3 regions of the Mesorhizobium sp. B2-3-15 genome follow, and region 2 is predicted to be linked to each of the others. Evidence: riboswitches for the same ligand, from Rfam matches in the RefSeq annotation. Region 2 holds a riboswitch; each other region holds the start of a gene.
The links. A riboswitch is a leader RNA that binds a small molecule or an ion and turns the genes downstream of it on or off. The one in region 2 is predicted to bind cobalamin.

Region 1 (3,265 bases), on a different contig from region 2:
GGGTCTTGATGTTTCTGCACATCGCTTCCGTATCTCCTCTTGTCCGTTTCAATCGGGACGAACTGTATCCTCAATGATGATCGTGTCCAAAAACCGGTAGGCTGCTCCGGACCTCAGTCCGCGTCGAGCGGCTCGGTTCCAACCGGCTTGCCGTCGCGCGACAGCCTGATCTTCTCGACCTTGTCCTCGGCGGCCTTCAGCAGCCGGTCGCAATGGACCTTCAGCGCCTCGCCCCGCTCGTAAATCCGGATCGACTGGTCGAGCGGCACGTCGCCACGCTCCAGATCATCGACGATCTTCTCCAGTGCGTCGAGTGCCTGTTCAAAGCTCATCGCCTTGACGTCTTCGTTGATCTCACCGGTCATCATTCATCCTTTCATCAGTCGCCCGACATGGGCGGCGACCGAAAATGCCAATCCCTGCAGATCGTAGCCGCCCTCGAGCAGGCTGACGAGCCGGTTGCCGCCGTGGATTGCGGCGCGCTGCATCAGCTGGCCGGTCGCCCAGTCGAAATCGTCCTCGGTCAGATTGATTTCCGCCAGCGGGTCGCGATGGTGCGCGTCGAAGCCGGCCGAAACGATAATCAGATCCGGCGCGAAATTGTCGAGTGCCGGCAGCACGCGCGACAGGAACGCATCGCGAAACACCTCGCTGCCCGTCCGAGGCGCCAGCGGCGCATTGACGATGTTGCCGGCGCCGGTCTCACTCTTCGCGCCCGTGCCGGGATAAAGCGGCATCTGGTGCGTCGAGCAATAGAGCACCGAGGGATCGTCCCAGAAAATATCCTGCGTGCCGTTGCCGTGGTGCACGTCCCAGTCGACGACCGCGACACGCTCGGCGCCGTGCTTCTTCTGCGCATGGCGCGCTGCGATTGCCGCCGTGTTGAAGAAGCAGAAGCCCATGGCCGTGGTCTTTTCGGCATGGTGGCCGGGCGGACGGGCGGCGACGAAAACGTTGTCGGCGCGGCCCGCAAAGACGTCGTCGACGGCAGCATTGGCGGCACCGATCGCCGTAATCACCGCTTGCCAGCTTTTCGGGCTGGCGGTGGTGTCGGCGTCGATGCGGGCAATGCCTTCGTCGGGGATGGCGGCGCGGACACGCGCGACGAAATCGGCGGGATGCGCGTAGAGGATGGTCGCCTCGTCGCCGTGCGGTGCCTCGACGCGGTCAAGCGTGGCAAAAGCTTCGTCGTCGAGCACGCGCTCGATGGCGCGCAGGCGGTCGGGCCGCTCGGGGTGACCGGGCGGCGTGATGTGTTCGAGAAAGATCGGGTGCGTGTAGAGACGGGTGGCCATGCCCCCTATCTAGTGCCCCGGCGTCGTGATGGCCATGCGTTGCGGCTTGATCGCTGGGGAAAATCGAACCTGCGTCCATTCATGTCGCTGCGGGCATTGGCGGCGCCGGCCCTTCGGCGTAAGGTCGCAACCACTGCCTGGTGCCCGCCGGGCTGTTTGTTTTAGCCGCATTTTGCGACGCCAAGTGATTCCACTTGGCTGCAAATGCCCTGGCGGGAGAATCGGGAACACGGTTGAACTCCGTGGCGTGCCCAACGCTGTGAGGGGGACCGCGCCGGTAAATGCCACTGTCGATGACGGGAAGGCACCGGACGCGGGTTGATCCCGAGCCAGAAGACCGGCCTGGCAGGCATCGTCATCCGCATGGTCAGGCGGATGACATCGATTGCAATCGCAAGGGGACAAGCGATGCCGGAAGCTATGACCACTCCAATGGGCGATGGATTTGACCAGATTGCGCGCGACGCTGTTTACCGCGCCATCTTCACGCGGCGCGACGTCCGCAGCCATTTTACATCGGAGGCCATCGACGACGAGGTGCTGGCGCGGCTGCTGCTTGCCGCCCACCACGCGCCGTCGGTCGGCTTCATGCAACCTTGGAATTTCATCGTCATTCGCGATGCCGCGCGGCGGGCGGAAGTGCGCGACCTGTTCCTGGCCGCGCGAGAACGGGAACTGCCTGAAATCGAGGCAGAACGGCAGGCGCTCTACCGCAAGCTCAAGCTCGAAGGCATTTGCGAAAGCGCTCTCAACATCTGCATCACCTGCGACCGCGAACGCTCGAAAGGCTCGCCGCTGGGGCGCTGGCACAATCCGGAGATGGATCTCTACAGCACGGTCTGCGCGGTGCAGAATTTCTGGCTGGCGGCACGCGCCGAAGGCGTTGGCGTCGGCTGGGTCAGCATCATCGAGGCGCAAGCGCTGAAAAGCTTGCTGGCCATTCCCGACCAGGTGACACCGATCGCCTATCTCTGCGTCGGCCGTGTTTCCGAGTTCGCACCGAAGCCGGATCTCGAAACACACGGCTGGGGCCGGCGGCTGCCGTTGCCCGAGCTTATCATGAGCGAGACTTTTCGCGGGCAAGGCGAAGCGCCGCTCAAATCAGCAGTGGCGCGCCTCGGCACCGTCGCCGGTGCGCCGGCGAGGCCGGTTGATCAGCTCGTCGCGCCGGCAGTGCCCCAGCGCGAACCGCCGAAAGTGGAGAGCGCCTTGTCCTTGAGTTCCCTGAACTTCGACGAGGCTTCGGCCAGCCTGGCGTCCCAGGCGGCATCGGGCACCTGACCCTCGATGGTCTTGAAATAGACCTGCATCAGGCAGGCAATGGCGAACGGCTCAATGAAGGCCGCCTTGAAAGCCCAGGCAAAGACGATTGCCAGCACGAAAGCCCAGCCGGCGAGCTGCCCGGGCATGACGTAAAGAATAGCGGCTGCCGGAGCCAGCATCAGCAGGAAAATCACGAACGACACGCCCCACATGATGACCCCTAGCCAGACGGCATTCTTGACCATGGTCTTGCCGTTCTGGGCGTAGAGCACAACGCCTTGGCGCGCGGTTTCGAACGGCGAGGACGAACTGATGCGGATGTTGTAGCCGAGAATGATCTCGTCGACATAGGTCAGCGACAGGCGAATCACCGTGTTGAGGAACGAAACCAGGCCGCTCAGGCCAGGAATGGGCAGGAAGGCCGCGATGCCGCCGAGCAGGCCGGTGATGGCGCGTATGGCGCCCTTGACCAATTGGTCGACGACGAAAAGGATGTTGGCCTCGGCAAAACGCTCGGTCACGACCTCTTTCGCGTAGGCGATCTGGTTCTGGCCGTGGGGAATATCATTGCCGTCGATCAGATGCACCATGACGGCGATATGGCCCGCCTTGACGACGTAGAGAATGTATTCGCGGATCCAGTAGACGGCGATCGAGACGATGCCGAAACCGACCACGCCGCCCCACATCGCAAAAGACAATGGTCC
Region 2 (3,265 bases):
TGCCCTGCTGGACAGGCGCCGAGGTGGCCGGAGCCGACTTGCCGATCGACGCGGTGTTCGAATTGTCGGTCGAAGCGGCAGCAGCCTGGTTGGCGCCGTTGGAGCCATAGTTGTCGCTGCCGGCGAAAGCGCTGCCGGAGAGAGCCAGAACGGCAGCGGCAGCAATGAGGATCTTGTTCATTTTAATACTCCTGAATTTGTAGGGTCCACCAGCGCGGCAGGGTCACCCGCCGCGTGCCGGGGATGGCTATTAATTGTTGCCGAAGAGGTTGTGGTCGGCGCCCGTCACAGGCGTCTGGGCAGCCGGCTCCGACTTCTTGGTCGAAGCGGTGTAGGAGCTGTCGACAGTAGCCGTGGGGGTCGCGGCGTTCGAACCATAATGGTCGCTGCTAGCGAAGGCGCTGCCGGAAATAGCCAGAAGGGCGGCGGCAGTGAGAATGATCTTTTTCATTTTTGTACTCCAGTATTTTTCCCGTCCGTCTAGCGGCGTGTCTTGGGATTAAATCGCGTCGTTCGGACAGCCCCGATGTGGGAGAGCCCCCTTGCCGTTTCCAATCACGAAGTTGTTCAGCGTGGACCATGACTCCACCACTTGAAATTGTACCAACGCCTTCTACATGTCTCATTTTTCCATTTGATATCAAATAGTTGTCTAAGATCACGACCCGATCACCAACTGTGTCGGAAGGCTGGGCGTTCACACCATCCTGCACGCACCGTCAACAGAAACGAACCGTTCGGTTCGATTTTAGACTCTGCTAATAGTCACTTTTCGAAACCATTAACCCTTTTCCGGCCCGGCTGAGGGTCGAAAACGGTGCCCGCGCGCCTGGCGAGAAAAGGCGATTCCCCCGCTGCAACTGCGCCGGGACGATCCCGCGTATGTGTCGCGCCGCATGGATGCGATGTCGCTTTCGTGCCGATGTCGCAAACCCTGTCGTGATTAGATCGAGCGATCTCAGGTGCCGCTGCGTGACGACGGAGCGGAGAATTGGGAAGCCGGTCAGATTCCGGCGCTGCCCCCGCAACGGTGGTGGAGTTCAAGTCGCAACGGGAGACCACTGGGCGAAAGCTTGGGAAGGTGTCGCGATGGTCCGCCAGGACAACTCCAGAGCCCGGAAACCAGCCCGAGATCGCTAGAACTCGACTGATCGCGGTGGGCGGTCAAGGGGCGGATGGTGTTGTCCGGCTTTCGCCGGCTTGCGCCCAGTCCTTCCTCCATCACCACCAGTTCAGTCCTTGAAAATGAGGACAGGACATGGACGCGCGCAACGACATGCTGAGGCTTTTAAACGGCCGCAGACAGGGCCTTTCGCTGGAACAGCCCTTCTATACCGACCCGGACTACTTCAAGCTTGACATGGAACTGATCTGGTATCGCGACTGGCTGTTCATCGGCCATGATTGCGAGTTGCCCAAGCCGGGCAGCTTCATCACCGTGCAGATCGGCGACTATCCGGTCGTGCTGGTGCGCGATCAGCAGGGCAAGATCAACGCTTTCCACAATTCCTGCCGCCATCGCGGCAGCCGCGTCTGCAACACCGAGAAGGGTATGGCCGCCAAACTGGTGTGTCCCTATCACCAGTGGACCTACGAACTCGACGGCCGGCTGCTGTTCGCCCGCCAGATGGCCGATGGGTTCGACAAGAGCCAGTTCGGGCTCAAGCCGGTCGCCTGCGAAAGCGTCGCCGGCTATGTCTTCATCTGCCTGGCCAAGGAGCCCGCCGACTTCGCGCCGATGCGGGCGATGATCGAGCCCTATCTCCAGCCGCACCGGCTGAGCGAGGCCAAGATCGCCTTCGAGAGCACGATCATCGAGAAGGGCAACTGGAAGCTGGTCTGGGAAAACAACCGCGAATGCTACCATTGCGCGGGCAACCATCCTGAGCTGTGCAAGACCTTCCCGGAAGCGCCGACCGTGACCGGCGTGCAAGGCGCCGACAGCGATCCGGAGATGCTGGCCCACTGGGCGAAGTGCGAAGCTGTTGGCCTGCCCAGCAAGTTTCGCATCGACCCGGCCGGACAATACCGCGCCACCCGCGCGCCGCTGCTGCGCGATGCCCAGAGCTACACGATGACCGGCAAGCGGGCGGTGAAGAAGAACCTGTCCGACAGCGTCTCGGCCGACCGGATCGGCACGCTGATGCACTATCACTACCCGACAACCTGGAACCATATCCTCGTGGATCATGCGGTGACGTTCCGCGTGCTGCCGGTCAGCGCCACGGAAACAGCGGTTACGACCAAATGGCTGGTCCACAAGGATGCCGTGGAAGGCGTCGACTACGATCTCGCCGAACTCACCCATGTCTGGACCGAGACCAACGACCAGGACCGCCGCATCGTCGAGGAAAATGCCTTCGGCATCCTGTCGCCGGCCTACGAGCCCGGTCCCTATTCGGAGCTGCACGAGGGCGGCGTCATCCAGTTCGTCGACTGGTACGCGCGCTTTATCGGCCCACGGCTTTCCGAAGACGGCCGGCCTGCTCTGCGCAGTGTCGCCTAGCGCATGTCGGCCAAAACTGTGCAGCGGCTTTGGGATCACGACACGCCCAAAATGAAAGGTATGCAGGGATGAACGCCATGACTGATCTTGGCCTCTATCGCCACCTCGACCAGATGGCGCCGTGGAACGACAGGCTGCAGGTGCTGGAAGTAACCGGCGTCAGCGACGAGGCGCCCGACGTCAAGACCTTCACCTTCCGCTCCGACAACCAGACCTGGTTCCGCTACAAGCCGGGCCAGTTCGTGACGCTGGAATTGCCGACACCGGACGGCCCGCTGATGCGCACCTACACGCTGTCATCATCGCCGTCACGGCCATTCTCGATCGCGGTGACGGTGAAGGCGCAGGCGGGCAGCGTCGGCACACGCTGGATGTTCGATCACCTGACGCCCGGCTCGCACGTCAAGGCCTATGGACCGGGCGGCGACTTTTCGCTGCACAGCCCCCCGGCGGCGAAATACCTGTTCATCTCGGCCGGTTCGGGCGTGACGCCGATGATGTCGATGCTGCGCTGGCTGAACGACTGCGCGCCATGGACCGATGTCGGCTTCGTCAATTGCGCGCGGCGCCCGGAAGAGATCATCTTTCGCAAGGAACTCGAACTGCTCGGCGGCCATATGCCGGGCCTGTCGCTCGGCTTCATGATCGAGGAGCGGTCGAGCCGCGAGGGCTGGTACGGCCATATGGGCCGCATCGACGCCATCCGGCTGCCGCTCCTGGCGCCCGATTTCCGCGAACGCGAAATCTTCTGCTGCGGCC
Region 3 (3,265 bases), on a different contig from region 2:
GGCAGCCTTTTGCGGCTTCATGACCTGGCGATATCTGCCGAAGTCGCTGTGATCTTCAGGCCTCGGGTGAGCGCGCAGCGTGCCGTTCGCGCACCCAGTTGTGGAAACGGTGCAGGTCGTACTCCTCGGGCATCAGCACGCCAGCTGTATGACGCATCGAGCGCAGGCCCTTCTGGTTGACCTCGCAGATTGCCGCGTCCTCCTCCAGCACCTGTGTGCCGAAGGCAACGATGTTGTCGATGTCGGTCTCGGCGAGCGCCTCGGGCGCGAACAGCCATTCCGCGGTCAATTCGGTCTGTTCGGGACCGAGCGGCGTAAGCCGCACGGTCCTGACATAGTCGACATGGCCGACGATGAACATCGACGGCAGGCTGGTGGCATAGGTCTGACCGGCGCTGCGTTCCGCCGGCGTCAAGCTCGGGAAGATCGGCCCGTGCGTCTGCCCATCACGCGACCATGTCTCAGCCCCGGCGCGCAGGCCGCCGGAGAATTCTGGCGCGTCATTGTCGGCGTGGCGGAGCCATTCGGGATCGTCATGCCGGCTCATCAGGCCGCGGCCATAGATCGGCACCAGCCGCGACAGGTCCTTGTGGACGCCCGGGCAGTGCAGGCACTCGTTGAAGTTTTCCCAAAAAATCTTCCAGTTGCAGTTCATCACCTTGCGCAGCACGTCCCCTGATACCAGCATTTCCAGCGGCCAGTTGCCGAAGTCGCCGGAGGCCGGGTCGAAGGAGGATTGCGCCGAGCTGGCGGCATCTTCCGCAAGATTGACGAAGACGAAGCCCCGCCACACCGAGTGCGCGACGCGATAAAGCGGGTGATCGGCCTTGTCGAAGCCGTCAGGCAGCGATTTCGACGGCACGCGCACCAGATCGCCACGCAGAGAATAGGACCAGGCATGATACGGGCAGGTGATCAGCCGCGCCTTCAGCCGGCCCTGGCTTTCCTGGCAAAGCTGCGAGCCGCGATGCCGGCAGGTGTTGTGGAAGGCATGCAACTCGCCGGTGTCGTCGCGCAGCAGGAGGATTTCCTGCGTACCGACGCGGAAGGTGCGGAACGCCAAAGGCTGGGCAAGGTCGGCCTCGCGGCAGACGAGCAGCCAGTTCCTGTACCAGATGGCGTCGAGATCGCGCTGATAGTTGTCCTGGTCCCAATAGGCCGACGAGGGCAGCGTCGGCTCGGTTCGAGTCAGGCCGTTATAGGGCACGCACTCGCTGGCATTGGGCTGCATGGCTGGCTTCCCGTGAGGGGTGCCAGCCGACACCCGGCCATGAAGTTTGTCAATCGGGACGGGATGAGGGCAGCTTCGCCGATACGGCGCTCCTGCGCTGGCGGCTGTCGGAATTTGGTTTGCCGGGCGCGGCGAATTTCCCTATAGTCCCCGATGTCGTCGGTTCCTTTTTGGAGCCAAGAGGGAATGCGGTGCGGGCAGGAATTCCTGTCCAATGCCGTGGCTGCCCCCGCAACTGTGTGCGGTAGTCCTCTCCATATGCCACTGAAGATTTTTCTTCGGGAAGGTGGGGAAGGGCGCTTATCCGCGAGCCAGGAGACCTGCCGGCGACAGGAAACTGACTTCGATGCCCTCGGGTGGAGGGCGAAAGGACAAGACATGACTACCGCTTCCGTCTCCCTCGGCGCCTCCGTCTCCTCGCAGTCGCGCTTCATGCAGCTCGCGCTCGCGGCGCTGCTCGGCATCTTCGTCGTCGGCTTTGTCGGCTTCTCGCATATCGATGCGGTCCACAATGCTGCCCACGACTATCGCCACTCGATGGCGTTTCCCTGCCACTAACGAGGATCCGACATCATGAATCTGTTTCGCAACGTCGTGTTCGTCGCGGCGATCGCGGGGCTCGTGGCCGGTGTCGTTCTCGCCTGCATGCAGGCCTATGCCACCGTGCCGCTGATCCTCAAGGCGGAAGTCTACGAAAAGGCCGGCGGCGGCCACCACCATGATCACGCGGCCGCACCAGCGGCGACCAATGATGCCATGAGCACGGTGGCGCCCGCTGGGAATGCCATGAGCTCTGCCGCGCCCGCGGGCACCGATGCCGTGACACCGGCGGAGGAAGACGAAGGCTGGGCGCCGGCCGACGGTTTCGAGCGTTTCGCCTTTAGCGTGGTTGCCAATATCGTCACCGGCATCGGCTTCGCACTGGTCCTGGTCGCGGTTTCCGAGTTCTTCGGCGGCGTCGGCAACTGGCGCCAGGGTGTGTTCTGGGGTTTGGCCGGCTTTGCCGTGTTCACACTGGCACCGGGTCTCGGACTGCAGCCGGAACTGCCGGCAATGCCGGCGGCCGATCTTCTGCCGCGCCAGATCTGGTGGACGGCGACGGCGGCCGCGACCGCGATCGGCCTAGGCCTGATCGTCTTTCGCAGATCGCTGCCATTGACCATCCTCGCCGTCTTGCTGATCGTCGCGCCGCATGTCGTCGGCGCGCCGCAGCCCGACAGTTTCGAAACACCGATCCCGGAAGGCCTGCACCATCAGTTCGTGGTGGCGGTGACGGTGACCAATCTGGTGTTCTGGCTGGTGCTCGGCGCGATCGTGGGCGTGGTGCGCAGGCGCTTCACCGGCATGGCGACCAGCCTGCGCGACAGCTTTGCCTGATCGCGGCAGGCTGACCTTCATCATCGGTGGTGCGCGCTCCGGCAAGAGCGCGCACGCCGAAACCCTGATGACGGCATTGCCCTCGCCATGGGCCTATATCGCCACGGCGCAAGCCTATGACGACGAGATGCGCGAGCGCATCGCGCTGCACCGCTCGCGGCGCGGTGAGGGCTGGTCGACCATCGATGCGCCACTCGACCTCGCCGAAGCGCTGGAGGCGTTGCCAGACGGGCAGCCGGTGCTTGCCGACTGCCTGACGCTGTGGCTGACCAATCACATGCTGGCCGATCACGACGTCGAGGCCGCGTGCCGGCGGCTGGCGGACGTGCTGTCTCGGCCGCGCGGACCGTGGTTCGTGGTGACGAACGAGGTCGGGCAAGGCATCGTGCCCGACAACGCGCTGGCGCGTCGGTTTCGTGACGATGCCGGCCGGCTCAACCAGCGGGTCGCGGCAGTAGCCGACACGGTGCTGCTCATGGTGGCGGGGCTACCGCTCAAGGTGAAGTGAAATGACTGATATCCACGACAAGGATGAAGAACGCCATCGCGCCAAGATGGCCAAGCGCAAGGCGGTGCAGGACGCCGAGGTTGCGGGCAAGACGATCGAGAAAGGGTTGCTGATCGTCAACACCGGTCCCGGCAAGGGCAAGACCACGG

Region 1: another riboswitch for cobalamin. It lies ahead of bluB (5,6-dimethylbenzimidazole synthase); the one in region 2 lies ahead of FJ954_RS00700 (aromatic ring-hydroxylating dioxygenase subunit alpha).
Region 3: another riboswitch for cobalamin. It lies ahead of FJ954_RS08095 (CbtB domain-containing protein); the one in region 2 lies ahead of FJ954_RS00700 (aromatic ring-hydroxylating dioxygenase subunit alpha).

The regions. Positions count from the first base shown of each region.
Region 1 covers NZ_VFVO01000005.1:48,590-51,854, forward strand. Annotated here, with positions in the region: gene FJ954_RS11870 (DUF2277 domain-containing protein) at 1-22, opposite strand, end outside; gene FJ954_RS11875 (exodeoxyribonuclease VII small subunit) at 114-365, opposite strand; gene FJ954_RS11880 (histone deacetylase family protein) at 369-1,295, opposite strand; cobalamin riboswitch at 1,474-1,656, shown strand; partial or broken gene bluB (5,6-dimethylbenzimidazole synthase) at 1,728-2,333, shown strand; gene FJ954_RS11890 (hypothetical protein) at 2,450-3,265, opposite strand, start outside.
Region 2 covers NZ_VFVO01000001.1:147,516-150,780, forward strand. Annotated here, with positions in the region: gene FJ954_RS00690 (DUF680 domain-containing protein) at 1-181, opposite strand, end outside; gene FJ954_RS00695 (DUF680 domain-containing protein) at 251-451, opposite strand; cobalamin riboswitch at 944-1,146, shown strand; gene FJ954_RS00700 (aromatic ring-hydroxylating dioxygenase subunit alpha) at 1,259-2,506, shown strand; gene FJ954_RS00705 (hybrid-cluster NAD(P)-dependent oxidoreductase) at 2,584-3,265, shown strand, end outside.
Region 3 covers NZ_VFVO01000003.1:189,637-192,901, forward strand. Annotated here, with positions in the region: gene FJ954_RS08085 (MFS transporter) at 1-52, shown strand, start outside; gene FJ954_RS08090 (aromatic ring-hydroxylating dioxygenase subunit alpha) at 56-1,231, opposite strand; cobalamin riboswitch at 1,375-1,574, shown strand; gene FJ954_RS08095 (CbtB domain-containing protein) at 1,610-1,789, shown strand; gene FJ954_RS08100 (CbtA family protein) at 1,805-2,608, shown strand; gene cobU (bifunctional adenosylcobinamide kinase/adenosylcobinamide-phosphate guanylyltransferase) at 2,601-3,116, shown strand; gene cobO (cob(I)yrinic acid a,c-diamide adenosyltransferase) at 3,118-3,265, shown strand, end outside.